DNA from 4 places in the Alteromonas sp. BL110 genome. Region 1 is predicted to be linked to each of the others. Evidence: predicted binding sites of a transcription regulator. Region 1 holds the regulator's gene; each other region holds the start of a gene.
What was found. Region 1 encodes sigma-54, which starts transcription at its own class of promoters, with help from an activator protein. Its sites were predicted from a motif close to GTTGGCACGNNNNTNGNNT; they were not measured.

Region 1 (3,209 bases):
TATGCATGAGCGTGCACGCCGCGGTATAGGCTACCTCCCGCAAGAGGCATCAATTTTTAGAAAGCTTACGGTACATGAAAATATCATGGCCATATTGCAAACCCGTAAAGATTTAAATTCACAACAGCAAGAAGAAGAAGCAGATGCCCTACTTGATGAATTTAATATCAACCATATACGTAATAGTACGGGGATGAGTTTGTCGGGGGGAGAGCGTCGTCGCGTAGAGATTGCTCGAGCTTTGGCAGCAAAACCACAATTTATTTTGTTAGACGAACCATTTGCTGGTGTTGATCCAATATCAGTTAATGATATAAAGAAGATAATACAGCATCTTCGCGATAGGGGGATTGGTATCCTTATCACGGACCATAACGTGCGCGAAACATTGGATGTTTGCGAAAAAGCGTACATTGTGAGTCATGGCGAGCTTATTGCGCAAGGAACAGCAGAACAGGTTTTAAGTAATCAGAAAGTAAGGGATGTATACCTAGGCGAACAATTCAGGCTATAGTTAGTGTAACCGAATTGTCATTTTTCAGTTTCGCTCTGGTATATTCAATTTAGAGCATTTAAATAAGACGTAGATGAAACCATCTTTACAGCTAAAATTTAGCCAACAACTTACAATGACACCTCAGTTGCAGCAGGCCATCAAGCTTCTGCAGCTTTCTACGCTTGATCTCCAACAAGAGATTCAAGAAGCACTCGACTCTAATCCGCTACTTGAGGTGGAAGAAGGTAACGACGAGCCGCCAGTAGAAAAGAACAATGTCGAGAGTGATGATAGTGGTGCTGAAGCGACTGCTTCTGCCTCAAGCGATACGCTTGAAGCTGGTGATGCACTAGAGAAGAATGATCTTCCCGATGAGCTACCTATCGACAGCACTTGGGATGAGTATTATTCCGCTTCTTCTGCACCCGCACCGGGTCCATCTAATGATGATGAACAGATTTTCCAAGGTGAGACTACCGAAGATATTCAAGAGCATTTGCTTTGGCAAATGCGCCTCACTCATTTTTCAGATACCGACCGCGCCATTGCCACAGCAATCATTGATTCCATTGATGAATCAGGTTACTTAACTGTTACCCTTGACGATATCTTAGAAGCTGTCAACGACGATGATTTAGAAGAGCCTATTGAGATGGACGAAATAGAGTGCGTGCTTAAACGCATTCAAATGTTCGACCCTATTGGATCAGGTTCTCGTACGCCGCAAGAATGTCTTATGGTGCAATTGCGCCAATTTTCAGAGGACACACCTTGGCTTACTGAAGCGAAGCAGCTTATTGAGGAATATTCAGACTTACTAAGCAGTAAAGACTATCGCACGCTAATGCGTAAGAGCCGATTGAAAGAAGATCAGCTACGTGAAGCAATGCGTTTACTTCAAACCTTGAATCCTCGCCCAGGTAGTGCTTTAGTTACTAAAGAGCCTGAGTACGTTATTCCCGATGTCTCAGTAACTAAGAAAAATGGCCGTTGGGTGGTTGAGCTGAACCCCGATAGCCTGCCTAAATTAAGCGTAAACCAACAGTACGCAGCCATGAGTCGCCGTGCTAAGAACAGTAGCGATTCACAATTCATCCGCTCACACATGCAAGAGGCTAAGTGGTTCATCAAGAGTCTTGAATCTCGCAACGATACCTTAATGAAGGTTGCAAATTGCATTGTGCAGCAGCAAATGGGTTTTTTTGAGCACGGCCCGGAAATGATGAAACCAATGGTGCTTAATGATGTCGCAGAAATGGTAGATATGCACGAATCGACTATTTCGCGTGTGACAACGCAAAAGTATATGCATACGCCCCGTGGTATCTTCGAATTGAAGTATTTTTTCTCAAGCCACGTTGCAACCGAGTCAGGTGGTGAATGTTCATCTACAGCGATTCGGGCATTGATCAAGAAGTTAGTGGCTGCGGAAAATCCTGGTAAGCCGCTAAGTGATAGCAAGATTGCTTCGTTGTTGGCTGAGCAAGGCATAAAAGTCGCTCGGCGAACAATAGCAAAATACCGGGAATCGTTATCGATCCCGCCGTCGAACCAACGCAAGAGCCTTATTTAAACGGGCTCAACAATATAAGGAAGACGAAATATGCAAATCAACCTTACTGGTCATCATGTCGAAATCACCGACTCTTTGCGTAATTATGTCGATACGAAGTTCAGCAAACTTGAACGTCACTTTGATCACATTTCTAATGTGCATGTCATCCTGAACGTTGAAAAATTAAATCAAAAAGCCGAAGCGACCGTTCATTTAAGTGGCGCTGAAGTATTCGCATCCTCAGAAAATACCGACATGTATGCGGCGATTGACAGCATGGTTGATAAACTCGACCGGCAGGTAATCAAGCATAAGGAAAAACTGAAAAAACATTAGTAGTTAATTGAGCATGGATATACAAGCCATCGTAAGTCTGGACCGCACCGAGTGTGCGGTTCAGTGTAATAGTAAAAAGCGAATTCTTGAGATCATCGCTGATATCGCTGCCAAGCAAAACGATAACATCGACCAGGCAACCGTTTTAAATAGCTTAATGGCTCGAGAACGTATGGGTAGCACGGGTATTGGCAACGGCATTGCACTCCCCCACGGTCGCCTCGCTGGTCTTGAAAAGGTAATAGCAATAGTTGTAACTAGCACACCAGCTATCAACTTTGATGCCCTAGATGAAAAGCCTGTAGATATATTTTTTGCGCTGCTCGTTCCTGAAGAGCAAACCGAAGGACACCTTCAAACATTGGCTACCGTTGCCGGTAAGCTAAGCGACAAAGAGACAATTAAAACAATACGTCGTGCGACAACTAGCGACGAGATTATTTCTGCATTAAGTTAAATAATATGCGCTTATACATCACGAGATAAGCGCTCAATTCAACAGCGTGTATGTGATAAAACCCAGAATATAAGGGAGAATTTAGGTGAAGCTGATCATAATCAGTGGTCGTTCGGGGTCTGGTAAGTCTGTCGCACTTCGCGCATTAGAAGACTTAGGTTATTACTGTGTTGATAATATCCCAGTAAATTTGCTTCCCACCCTCACCCATACTGTTGTTGATGAATACGACCAAGTTGCGGTAAGTATTGATGTTAGGAATCTTCCCAAAAATCCAGACGACCTGGTAGAGATTCTAGACTACCTTCCTTCTTCTTGGTCGATGACCATAGTGTACATTGACGCGAGCGACGATGTGCTTGTTA
Region 2 (3,209 bases), 1.8 Mb from region 1:
CTAAATACCCAGATAAAGCGCCAGCTTTTTCGGTGGTAGTAGGTCAGATACACGCTAGTAAATGGAAGAAAAAGGTTAAAGGGTTTGGTTGGGGTAATGAGCCACTCAAGATTTATTACAAAAAGTGGCCTCAGCATGAAACGGGCTCTGTGTTTTGGACTTACGAGCGTAACTTGCCCAAAAATGATAAAAACCGTACTGACATTGCTTATCCAGTTTGGGGAAATTTATGGACCAATCCTGAAAATCCGGGTAGCGAAGGTATTAAACTTAACGAGAGCTTTAGTTATGAAGTGAACGTTCACGGTGATGTAATGTACCTGAGCTTTAAATCAGACGGACACAAAACCGTTAATTATGCTATTAATCTTGCCAATGGGGTAAATGCTTATGGTGAGTTGGACCAGCACGATCATCCTTACGGCTATACGCTAGATTGGAATTATTTTAAAGCGGGCGCTTATAACCAGTGCAGCACTAAAGATGATGACGGCTTTTGGTACGCGGCATGTATGGGTACAGGAAACTGGGAAGAAGATAAGAAAAATGGTGACTATGTACAGGTCGCGTTTTCCAACTTAACGGTAGGTGAAAGCAGCGAACCGACTGAAACCTTCAAAGCGAACCTAATTACGCAAAGACCTGTGGCGGAAAGCGACAATGTTAAGATTGGCGCTACGCTAAACAAAAAAGAAGCGATATCCACAGATGCTATTCCTACTTCCGCGTTAACAGCAATAAAAAGTGTTGCTCCTAACTTTGCGATACAAGAAGTTGAGAAAGAATACAAACACGGTAATGTATATCTTGATGTTGAAGGTGAAGACGCTAACGGAAATGAAATAGAATTCGATATGCTGCAAGACGGAGAGCAGTGGAAAATTGTTGAAGTACAGCGGGATTTAACTATGGAAGATTTACCTTCCGCTGTAAAAACACTTATCAAGAAGCAGGAAAACTCTGACCAAGTTAGGCGTATCATTGAAAGTAAGCAATACGGAACTGATATTACGATTTATGAATTTTATCTTGTGGCAGAAAATGGCACTGAGTCCCGTAAAGAAATTAAATCTGAAAACGATGAAGTTGTCTTATTGGATGAAGAGTGGAAACATTAGTTAAGTCGATGTGCTGACCGGTATACCTAATTTACGTTAGGCAAGAAAAAAGGGGCGCATGCCCCTTTTTTGTAATGTCGGATACAGAAACTTTAGTTCATTGCAGTTTCAGTAACAACACGTAGGTCACTCTCTACGTCTTTGACATCAGAAGCATTTTTAGCAATTTCTACTGCTAGGTCACGCTCAGCGTCAGAATCAACTTCGCCAGTCAGTGTTACCACACCGTTTTCTACGTCAACATCAATGTCAAATCCTGAAATATCAGTGTCCATGAGTAGACGAGTTTTAATTACCGTTGCAATTTTTGCGTCAGTCAATTCACTTGTGCCCTCATCTACAGTGTCTTCCATATCGTCAGACATCTCTTTGTGCATATCGTTATCAGCAACAACAGTAAGCTTGTTGTCTACCGAAGTAACACCGTCGATGTTAGTTACCAACTCTTCAGCTAATTTTTTATCGACAGAATTTTCAACCTTACCTGTAAGAACGACATTGCCATCTTTCACATCGGTGTTAATGTCGAATGAATCTAGATTGCCATTGAACAACAGCGTAGCTTCTGCTTTACCGTCAATCCATGCGTCCTTAGCACCTTTTTCCCACTTATTGTCTGTGTCCATATCACCAGCATAAGCAGCTGTAGTTAATGTTGTAGCAACAATCATAGAAATAATTGAACGTTTCATAACATTTCTCCTTTGTCGAAACTCACAACTTCAGGTGCTAAAACCTTGCCAACCTAATATCCTATTGTTTTATATGGATTAATTATTGACTTCGATTATATCGGTCTTCTGAAGTTTGCAAACTTTGCCTGATTTCGAGAATTTTTTACTTAACACAAGCAAATTGTGTATGCCCCTTGGAAATTACGCTATTTATAAGTTGCCACTTAATGTTCCTATGGAAATAACACAGTGGAAACAACATGGTGGAATTAACATTAAAAAGATACATAGAACTATGCACAGATACTGACGCTCAATAGAAAGGTAAGGTTAAACTTATTTTAGGAAACCGCCGTAATTATAACTATTGTTTTATCATCATCCACATAACCTTTACAAAGCCAACTAACTTTTTGGTTTAGGTAAGATGTGTTTTGTCAGTTTTATTCAAGGACCTTCTAGACATGGATACTGCGCTCACTGCTGCTTCGGTTTTATTTATCGCCGTAAGCTGGGCTCCACTTCTCCCCTCTTCCCACTGGTTGGTAAGAGTGTGGGAGTTTCCAAGGCTTCAAATAGCTGCAATTATCTCCCTATTACTTATTGGGCACGCATTTAAAGTAACGTACTACGCCCCAATAAATAGCCTTTCGCTAATCGAAATAGCGGGCCTAGTTGTTAGCTTAATTTACCAAGTTGTCTGGATAATCCCCTACACTCCCCTTTACAAGCGTGAAGTGCAACGCCTAGGCAGTGATGATTCAAGCCAAAAGCTAAGTGTGCTTTCTAGCAATGTATATATGCCAAACAATGATTTTCGCAAACTCATTGAGCATGTGCGCAATAAACATCCCGATTTTCTGGTCACCCTTGAATCTAACGAAAAGTGGCAGAAAGGCATAAGCGAAATCGAGTCAGAATATCCTTATCGTAAATTTTGCCCCCTAGAGAATCTTTACGGTATGCACCTGTACAGTAAAATTCCATTTAAAGAGGCTACACTACGTTTTATGATTGAAGACGATGTGCCATCTATGAGGGTAAAAATCAACCTCTATGGTAAAGATATACTGCTTTATTTTCTTCATCCAAAACCGCCAAGCCCAACGGAAAATACCTATGCTAAGCCTAGGGATATCGAGCTAACCGTAGTCGGGGAAGAAATTGCCAAAACAGAAGGACCTATAATTGTCGCTGGCGATTTGAATGACGTTGCATGGTCACCTACTACCAGAAAATTTAAGAAAATAAGCGGACTGTTAGATCCTAGAGAAGGTCGAGGATTTTTCAATACTTTCCATGCAAAGTACCCATTAGTGAAGTGGCCACTGGACCACGTTTTCCACTCTGAACACTTTGGGTTGGTAAACATTGAGAAATTAGAGGGTGTAGGCTCTGATCACTACCCTCTTTACAC
Region 3 (3,209 bases), 350 kb from region 1:
CAACAACACGTCGGCAAATGCCATACCTACAGCACCAGCGCCTACTATCAAATAATCGCAGGTTAATTGCTCAGTTTTCATATATAGTGTCCTTATGAATAACCTGCGGGCAGGCAGGTTAAGTGTTAAACCTAGAAATATAACAGCGTTATTAAACAACTTTACATAACGATGTTATATTGCGCAACATGTAAATGATGTGTAAATGAAAAAAGATACGCGACAAAAGATCTTAGATGCTGCTTCAGCGCTGTTTTTGAAAGGCGGTACAAATGCACTTAGCGTGCGTGCTATTGCTGAAGGCGCGGGTATGTCAACTATTGGCATTTATAGCCATTTCAAAGGTAAACAAGGCATTCTTGATGCGCTTTATATTGAAGGTTTCGAGCTTGTAGAGCGTGAAATGCTGGCGGCGGATGGTAATACTGCGGCAGAAAAAGTGATTAATGGCTGTGAGCGTATTTTAACGTTTTCAGAAACCCATGCAGCTCATTACCGGCTAATTTTCGCTTCCGACTTGAAAGACTATACCCCTTCAGATGAAGCAATAGAAGCTGGTGAAAAAGCCTTTATTTCACTAACTAAGCTTACCGCTGCGTTGATAAAAAAAGACCTGTCTGTCGAAGAAAAACAAGATGTAGCGATGCAGGTCTGGGCGCTTAATCACGGCTATATTACATTGAACCAGCATGAAATTAGCAACCGTATTACCTGGAACAATTGGAAAGAACGCGCGCTGCAAGCCATTCGCCTACACGTTTACGCCCTAGTCGCTACGCAATAATGCAAAAGGGAAAGCGTTTGTGAGGTGAGCCCACATAGCATCGAGCAAATAAAGTCGCTGGCGCGGTTTGATTTTGCTAATGCTCTGTTTTATGCCTTCGCGCTAACTACCCTGTAGTACAATCTTCTTGTGCTATTTTGAATTACGCTTGTCTAGTCCATATTGAACGGCCATTCTTGCAACACCTGCTCCAATGCCCGATATAACAGCCCAAGTAACGGCTTCTTTGAGGTCTGTATTTTCACTTTTTTTATCTTTAGGTGCAGGTTGCTTAGCTACCTTTTCCCAAGACTTTTGGAGCGTTTTTCTCGCGAGAATTCCTGCAGACGCTGCGGCGAGACCAATGCCCACATTCGTAATGAGTTCTTTATTACTCATGGTGTTCTCCGGTAGTTCTATCCGCTGATGTTACTAAAGTTAAAAAACAGCCGCCTACTGCTAAACGACTGACAGCTGTCTTTTTCTGTCCGTAATATGAAGTTCAAATCCGGTCGTGACTTAACTTTTGCCCCTAACCAGATTCATGACAACTGAAATAATCAGTAAAACAACGAAAACACCAAATATAATTTTGGCAATACCCGCTGCAGAGCCGGCAATTCCACCAAACCCTAAAACCGCTGCAATTAATGCGACAACTAAAAATATTAAAGCCCAACGTAACATAATATATCTCCTTATTTCGTCAGTTAAAGTCATTTAATATTTTAGTAGCAAGCCATGGGCCTACTTGAAAATTCATCTTAGCTATTGTAGAGCCCATAAGGCTTACAGGCTGATGATAATTAATGAAAGGGAATGCGTTTTATCACTGCCGTAACTCTTATTACAAAATATGCAGGCTTTCTTACCTTTAAAATTGTAAATATTTCTCGAATAAAAAGGATCAGAGTAATGTTGCATTAATTTACTCTGATCCCCGTATATGCTACTTGCTCGCCACCGCTTTTCTTACCCGTGCTCCATAGTCGCTATCGGCTAATTCGTATTGTACAAACATCGCTTCCTGTACATCCTTCGTAGCTTGGCTTAGACCTTCCGCAATATTGTTTACCAACTGCTGCTTTTGATCTTCACTCATAATGCGATACAGATCTCCAGCCTGAGAGTAGTTGTCTTCATCACGGTTATCATAAATGTCTAACCACGCATCTTGCTCTAGTGGCATTGGTGGCTCTTGTACCTCTGACATTTCAGCAGGTTCACCAATGCGAGCACGGTTATTTGGGTAGAAGTTTGCCCCGCTCCCCGCAAGTGCTGGGTTAATCCCTGCAAAAGCACCATCACGTTGATAATTGTGTACCGGGCAACGTGGCGCATTTACCGGTATTTGGTTGTAGTTGGCTCCTATGCGGTATCTGTGTGCATCTTGATATCCTATTAGTCGCGCTTGAAGCATTCTGTCTGGCGACGCACCAATACCCGGTACCAAATTGCTCGGCGCGAACGCTGCTTGCTCAGTCTCTGCAAAGTAGTTATCAACATTGCGGTTTAACTCCAATTGTCCTACTTCAATTAATGGGAAATCGCTGTGAGGCCATACTTTAGTCAAATCAAACGGATTGATATGATATTTACGGGCTTCCTCTTCAGTCATGATCTGCACGTTCACTGTCCACGATGGGAACTCACCGTTATCGATACTTTCGACAAGGTCCTGCTGGGCACCGAAGGCAGGCATTTTCGCCGCTTCTTCATTAGTTAGCGTTTTAATACCTTGGTTCGTTTTAAAGTGCCATTTCACCCAATAGCGCTCACCTGCGTTGTTCCAAAAGCTTAAAGTATGTGAGCTATAACCATTCACGTGACGATATGAAAGCGGGATACCGCGATCAGACATCAAAATCGTTGATTGGTGTAATGACTGTGGGTTGTTCGCCCAAAACTCATAGACCGCCTGCGGGTCAGGCAAGTTAGTGCGCGGGTTTTTCTTTTGACTGTGAATAAAGTCAGGAAACTTAATACCATCTCGTAAGAAGAATACGGGGGTATTATTGCCGACCATATCCCAATTACCCTGTTCGGTGTAAAGCTTCACCGAAAAACCACGAGGGTCCCGAGCGTAATCGCTTGAGTCTTGCCCCCCACCTACAGTAGAAAAACGTAAGAACACATTGGTTTTTTGCCCTTCTTTTTGCAAGAAGTCGGCAATAGTATAATCAGACAAACTTTTGGTTAGCGTAAAAGTACCATACGCTGCACTGCCTCTAGCGTGAACAACCCGCTCTGGAATTCGCTCGCGGTTAAAGTGCGCAAGCTTCTCGAACAAATAGTGATTGTCGAAAGTAACCGGGCCACGTGGGCCTGCAGTTCGACTTTGATTGTCATTGGCAACGGGCGCACCATTGCTAGACGTTAGCGTAGTAGGGTTTATAGCTGTACCTGAAAATGGACACTTACTCATTGCGAATTCCTTCTAGTTCAT
Region 4 (3,209 bases), 1.8 Mb from region 1:
TAAGTTCGCCAAGACCTGTAATAGCAATGATGTCGCCAGCATGCGCAGATTCAACTTCATGACGAGCAAGACCAAGATAACCGTAAACTAAGCCAACTTTACCATTGCGTTTTTCACCATCAGCAGTAACGACAGTAACTTGTTGGTTTGGCTTAACTGAACCGCGCTTAACACGACCTACACCAATTACACCCACATAAGAGTTGTAATCAAGCTGAGAAATTTGCATTTGGAAAGGACCGTCTACGTCTGCATCAGGTGCAGAAACTTGCTCAACGATAGTTTCAAATAGCGCATTCATGTCTTCTTGAGGCTCGTCTGCATCGTGTGATGCCCAGCCATTTAGTGCAGAAGCATAAACAACTTGGAAATCCAACTGCTCGTCAGTTGCGCCTAGGTTGTCGAAAAGGTCGAACACTTGGTCCATAACCCAATCAGGGCGTGCGCCAGGCTTGTCGATTTTATTGATAACAACAATTGGCTTAAGGCCTTGGGCAAATGCTTTTTGCGTTACGAAACGCGTTTGTGGCATTGGGCCTTCCTGTGCATCTACAAGTAGAAGTACAGAGTCAGCCATTGACATTACACGTTCTACTTCACCACCGAAGTCAGCGTGTCCTGGGGTATCTACGATATTGATTCGGTAGTCATTCCAGTTAATCGCTGTGTTTTTAGCTAGGATGGTAATGCCACGTTCTTTCTCGATGTCGTTCGAGTCCATTACGCGTTCTTCTTGCTCGCCTCGAGATTCAAGGGTGCCAGACTGCTGTAACAGTTTGTCTACCAGGGTGGTTTTACCGTGGTCAACGTGGGCGATGATTGCGATGTTACGCAATTTACTAATATCAGTGGTATTCATGCTTATATAGAGCCTGTGTAAATCGATGCCAACTTAATTCGGGAATCGAATAAGTCTGCATTAGATTTGTTGCAAAAAAATGCAGATAGAGAAATTTGCGCGGATTGTACAGAAAAACCACGACGTTTGCGCACCTTTTTTTGATAAGAAGTTACTTTTATTGTAATTACCTCTTCAGTTCAAAAAATAATCAGACCAATTGCACCGAATTGATCATATACGGTGGTGGTGAGGTAGAAAGTGATCTAGGCTAGATGACATAAAAGTAACAATTAAGCACCGCAATGGGGCAACCATGCACATTAATAGTGCACAACAATTCAAATGGAAGTGATATATGCCTGTCCATGCCGCAAAATTCGGCTTGCTTGTAAATGGCATGATAATCGCTTTCACTTTTGCCACTGTTGGAGTGAAGCTGATCATTCCGCATTTTTACATTAAACCTGGAGGACACGATGTCAGTAGATAAGGCATTAGAACTGATTAAAGAAAGTGAAGCGAAGTTTGTAGATTTACGTTTTACCGACACTAAGGGTAAAGAACAACACGTATCAATTCCTGCAAGTGTTGTTGATGAAGAATTCTTCGAAGAAGGTAAAATGTTCGACGGTTCTTCAATTGCTGGTTGGAAAGGCATCAACGAATCAGACATGGTTCTTCTTCCAGACGCAGACAGCTGCGTTGTAGACCCTTTCGCAGAAGAAACACAAGTAAATATCCGTTGTGACATTGTTGAGCCTTCTACAATGGAAGGTTACGAGCGTGACCCACGTTCTGTTGCTCGCCGTGCAGAAGAGTACTTGAAATCTACAGGTATCGGCGACACATGCTTCTTCGGTCCAGAGCCAGAGTTCTTCCTTTTCGACGACGTGCGTTTCCACACAGATATGGCAGGCTCGTTCTACAAGATTGACTCTTCAGAAGCAAAGTGGAACTCAGGTGAAGAATTTGAAGGCGGCAACATGGCTCACCGCCCTGGCGTTAAAGGCGGCTACTTCCCAGTACCTCCGGTAGATTCTGCTCATGACATTCGTGCTGCTATGTGTATGGTTATGGAAGAAATGGGCCTTGTAATTGAAGCTCACCACCACGAAGTAGCGACAGCGGGTCAAAACGAAATCGCTTGTGAATTCAATACGCTAGTTAAGAAAGCGGATGAAATCCAGGTGTATAAGTATGTTGTACATAATGTTGCACATGCATATGGCCAAACTGCTACTTTTATGCCTAAGCCACTTGTGGGTGACAATGGTTCTGGTATGCACTGTCACCAGTCTATCTCTAAAGACGGCGTTAACATCTTCGCAGGTGACAAATACGCAGGTCTTTCTGAAGAAGCACTTTACTACATCGGTGGTATTATTAAGCACGCGCGTGCAATCAACGCCTTCGCTAACGCTTCTACTAACTCTTACAAGCGTTTAGTACCTGGATTCGAAGCGCCGGTAATGCTTGCATACTCTGCGCGTAACCGTTCTGCATCAATTCGTATTCCTCACGTAACTAGCGATAAAGCGCGTCGTATTGAAGTACGTTTCCCTGACCCAACAGCTAACCCTTACCTTGCATTCTCTGCAATGCTAATGGCTGGCCTTGACGGTATCAAAAACAAGATCCACCCTGGCGACTCGATGGATAAAGACTTGTACGATCTACCACCAGAAGAAGCGGCTGAAATTCCTACTGTTGCAAGCTCTCTTGAAATGGCGCTTGAAGCACTTGATAACGACCGTGACTTCCTTAAAGCAGGTGGCGTTATGACTGACGACATGATTGATGCATACATCGACCTTAAGTCTGAAGAAGTAACTACACTTAACATGACAACTCACCCAGTTGAGTTTGACATGTACTACAGCGTGTAATAACACTCTGTATAGCGATAAATACTAAAGCCCGCTTTGCGGGCTTTTTTTATGCTTTCCAATTAACTACTATGTCTTTAGGTCTACGCTAAAAAGCATCACCTAGGATAGCCTATTTAGACCTGTGAGCGAGGGGCTACCCCTTATTTAGGTATCGCTTAAATGATGTAGCAACAGCCCGAAAGTAAAAAAGTACTAGGTTGGCAATTTCAAAATAGATTGATTAGGAAACCATACGTGCAAAACATGATGCGATACATCTGCTTAGCTTCACTACTATTAGGTGGCAGTAATGGAATGTTCCCCCTTCAAGCCGCTTCGCTAATTCAAGATCAAAACAATGGGCAGCATCAAGCACAAGCAACCGAGGAACCACGCGCCCCAGTATCAACTTCCTCGTCTTCTTCGACTAAAACAATCTATAAAGTGGTAGGAAAAGACGGCTCTATTACTTTCACCGATAAGCCACAAAAAAATGCTGA

Region 2: the regulator sigma-54 is predicted to act here: its motif matches at 1,845-1,863, upstream of D1814_RS15525 (BON domain-containing protein).
Region 3: the regulator sigma-54 is predicted to act here: its motif matches at 1,496-1,514, upstream of D1814_RS05530 (DUF1328 domain-containing protein).
Region 4: the regulator sigma-54 is predicted to act here: its motif matches at 1,233-1,251, upstream of glnA (glutamate--ammonia ligase).

The regions. Positions count from the first base shown of each region.
Region 1 covers NZ_CP031967.1:916,490-919,698, forward strand. The annotation lists gene lptB (LPS export ABC transporter ATP-binding protein) at 1-514, shown strand, start outside; gene D1814_RS03975 (RNA polymerase factor sigma-54) at 588-2,069, shown strand; gene hpf (ribosome hibernation promoting factor) at 2,100-2,387, shown strand; gene ptsN (PTS IIA-like nitrogen regulatory protein PtsN) at 2,401-2,844, shown strand; gene rapZ (RNase adapter RapZ) at 2,930-3,209, shown strand, end outside.
Region 2 covers NZ_CP031967.1:3,593,223-3,596,431, reverse strand. The annotation lists partial or broken gene D1814_RS15530 (polysaccharide lyase family 7 protein) at 1-605, shown strand, start outside; gene D1814_RS15525 (BON domain-containing protein) at 1,211-1,810, opposite strand; gene D1814_RS15520 (endonuclease/exonuclease/phosphatase family protein) at 2,257-3,209, shown strand, end outside.
Region 3 covers NZ_CP031967.1:1,263,754-1,266,962, forward strand. The annotation lists gene D1814_RS05515 (NAD(P)-binding protein) at 1-81, opposite strand, end outside; gene D1814_RS05520 (TetR/AcrR family transcriptional regulator) at 206-784, shown strand; gene D1814_RS05525 (DUF4235 domain-containing protein) at 917-1,162, opposite strand; gene D1814_RS05530 (DUF1328 domain-containing protein) at 1,283-1,450, opposite strand; gene D1814_RS05535 (catalase) at 1,713-3,188, opposite strand.
Region 4 covers NZ_CP031967.1:2,755,623-2,758,831, reverse strand. The annotation lists gene typA (translational GTPase TypA) at 1-859, opposite strand, end outside; gene glnA (glutamate--ammonia ligase) at 1,318-2,727, shown strand; gene D1814_RS11875 (DUF4124 domain-containing protein) at 2,965-3,209, shown strand, end outside.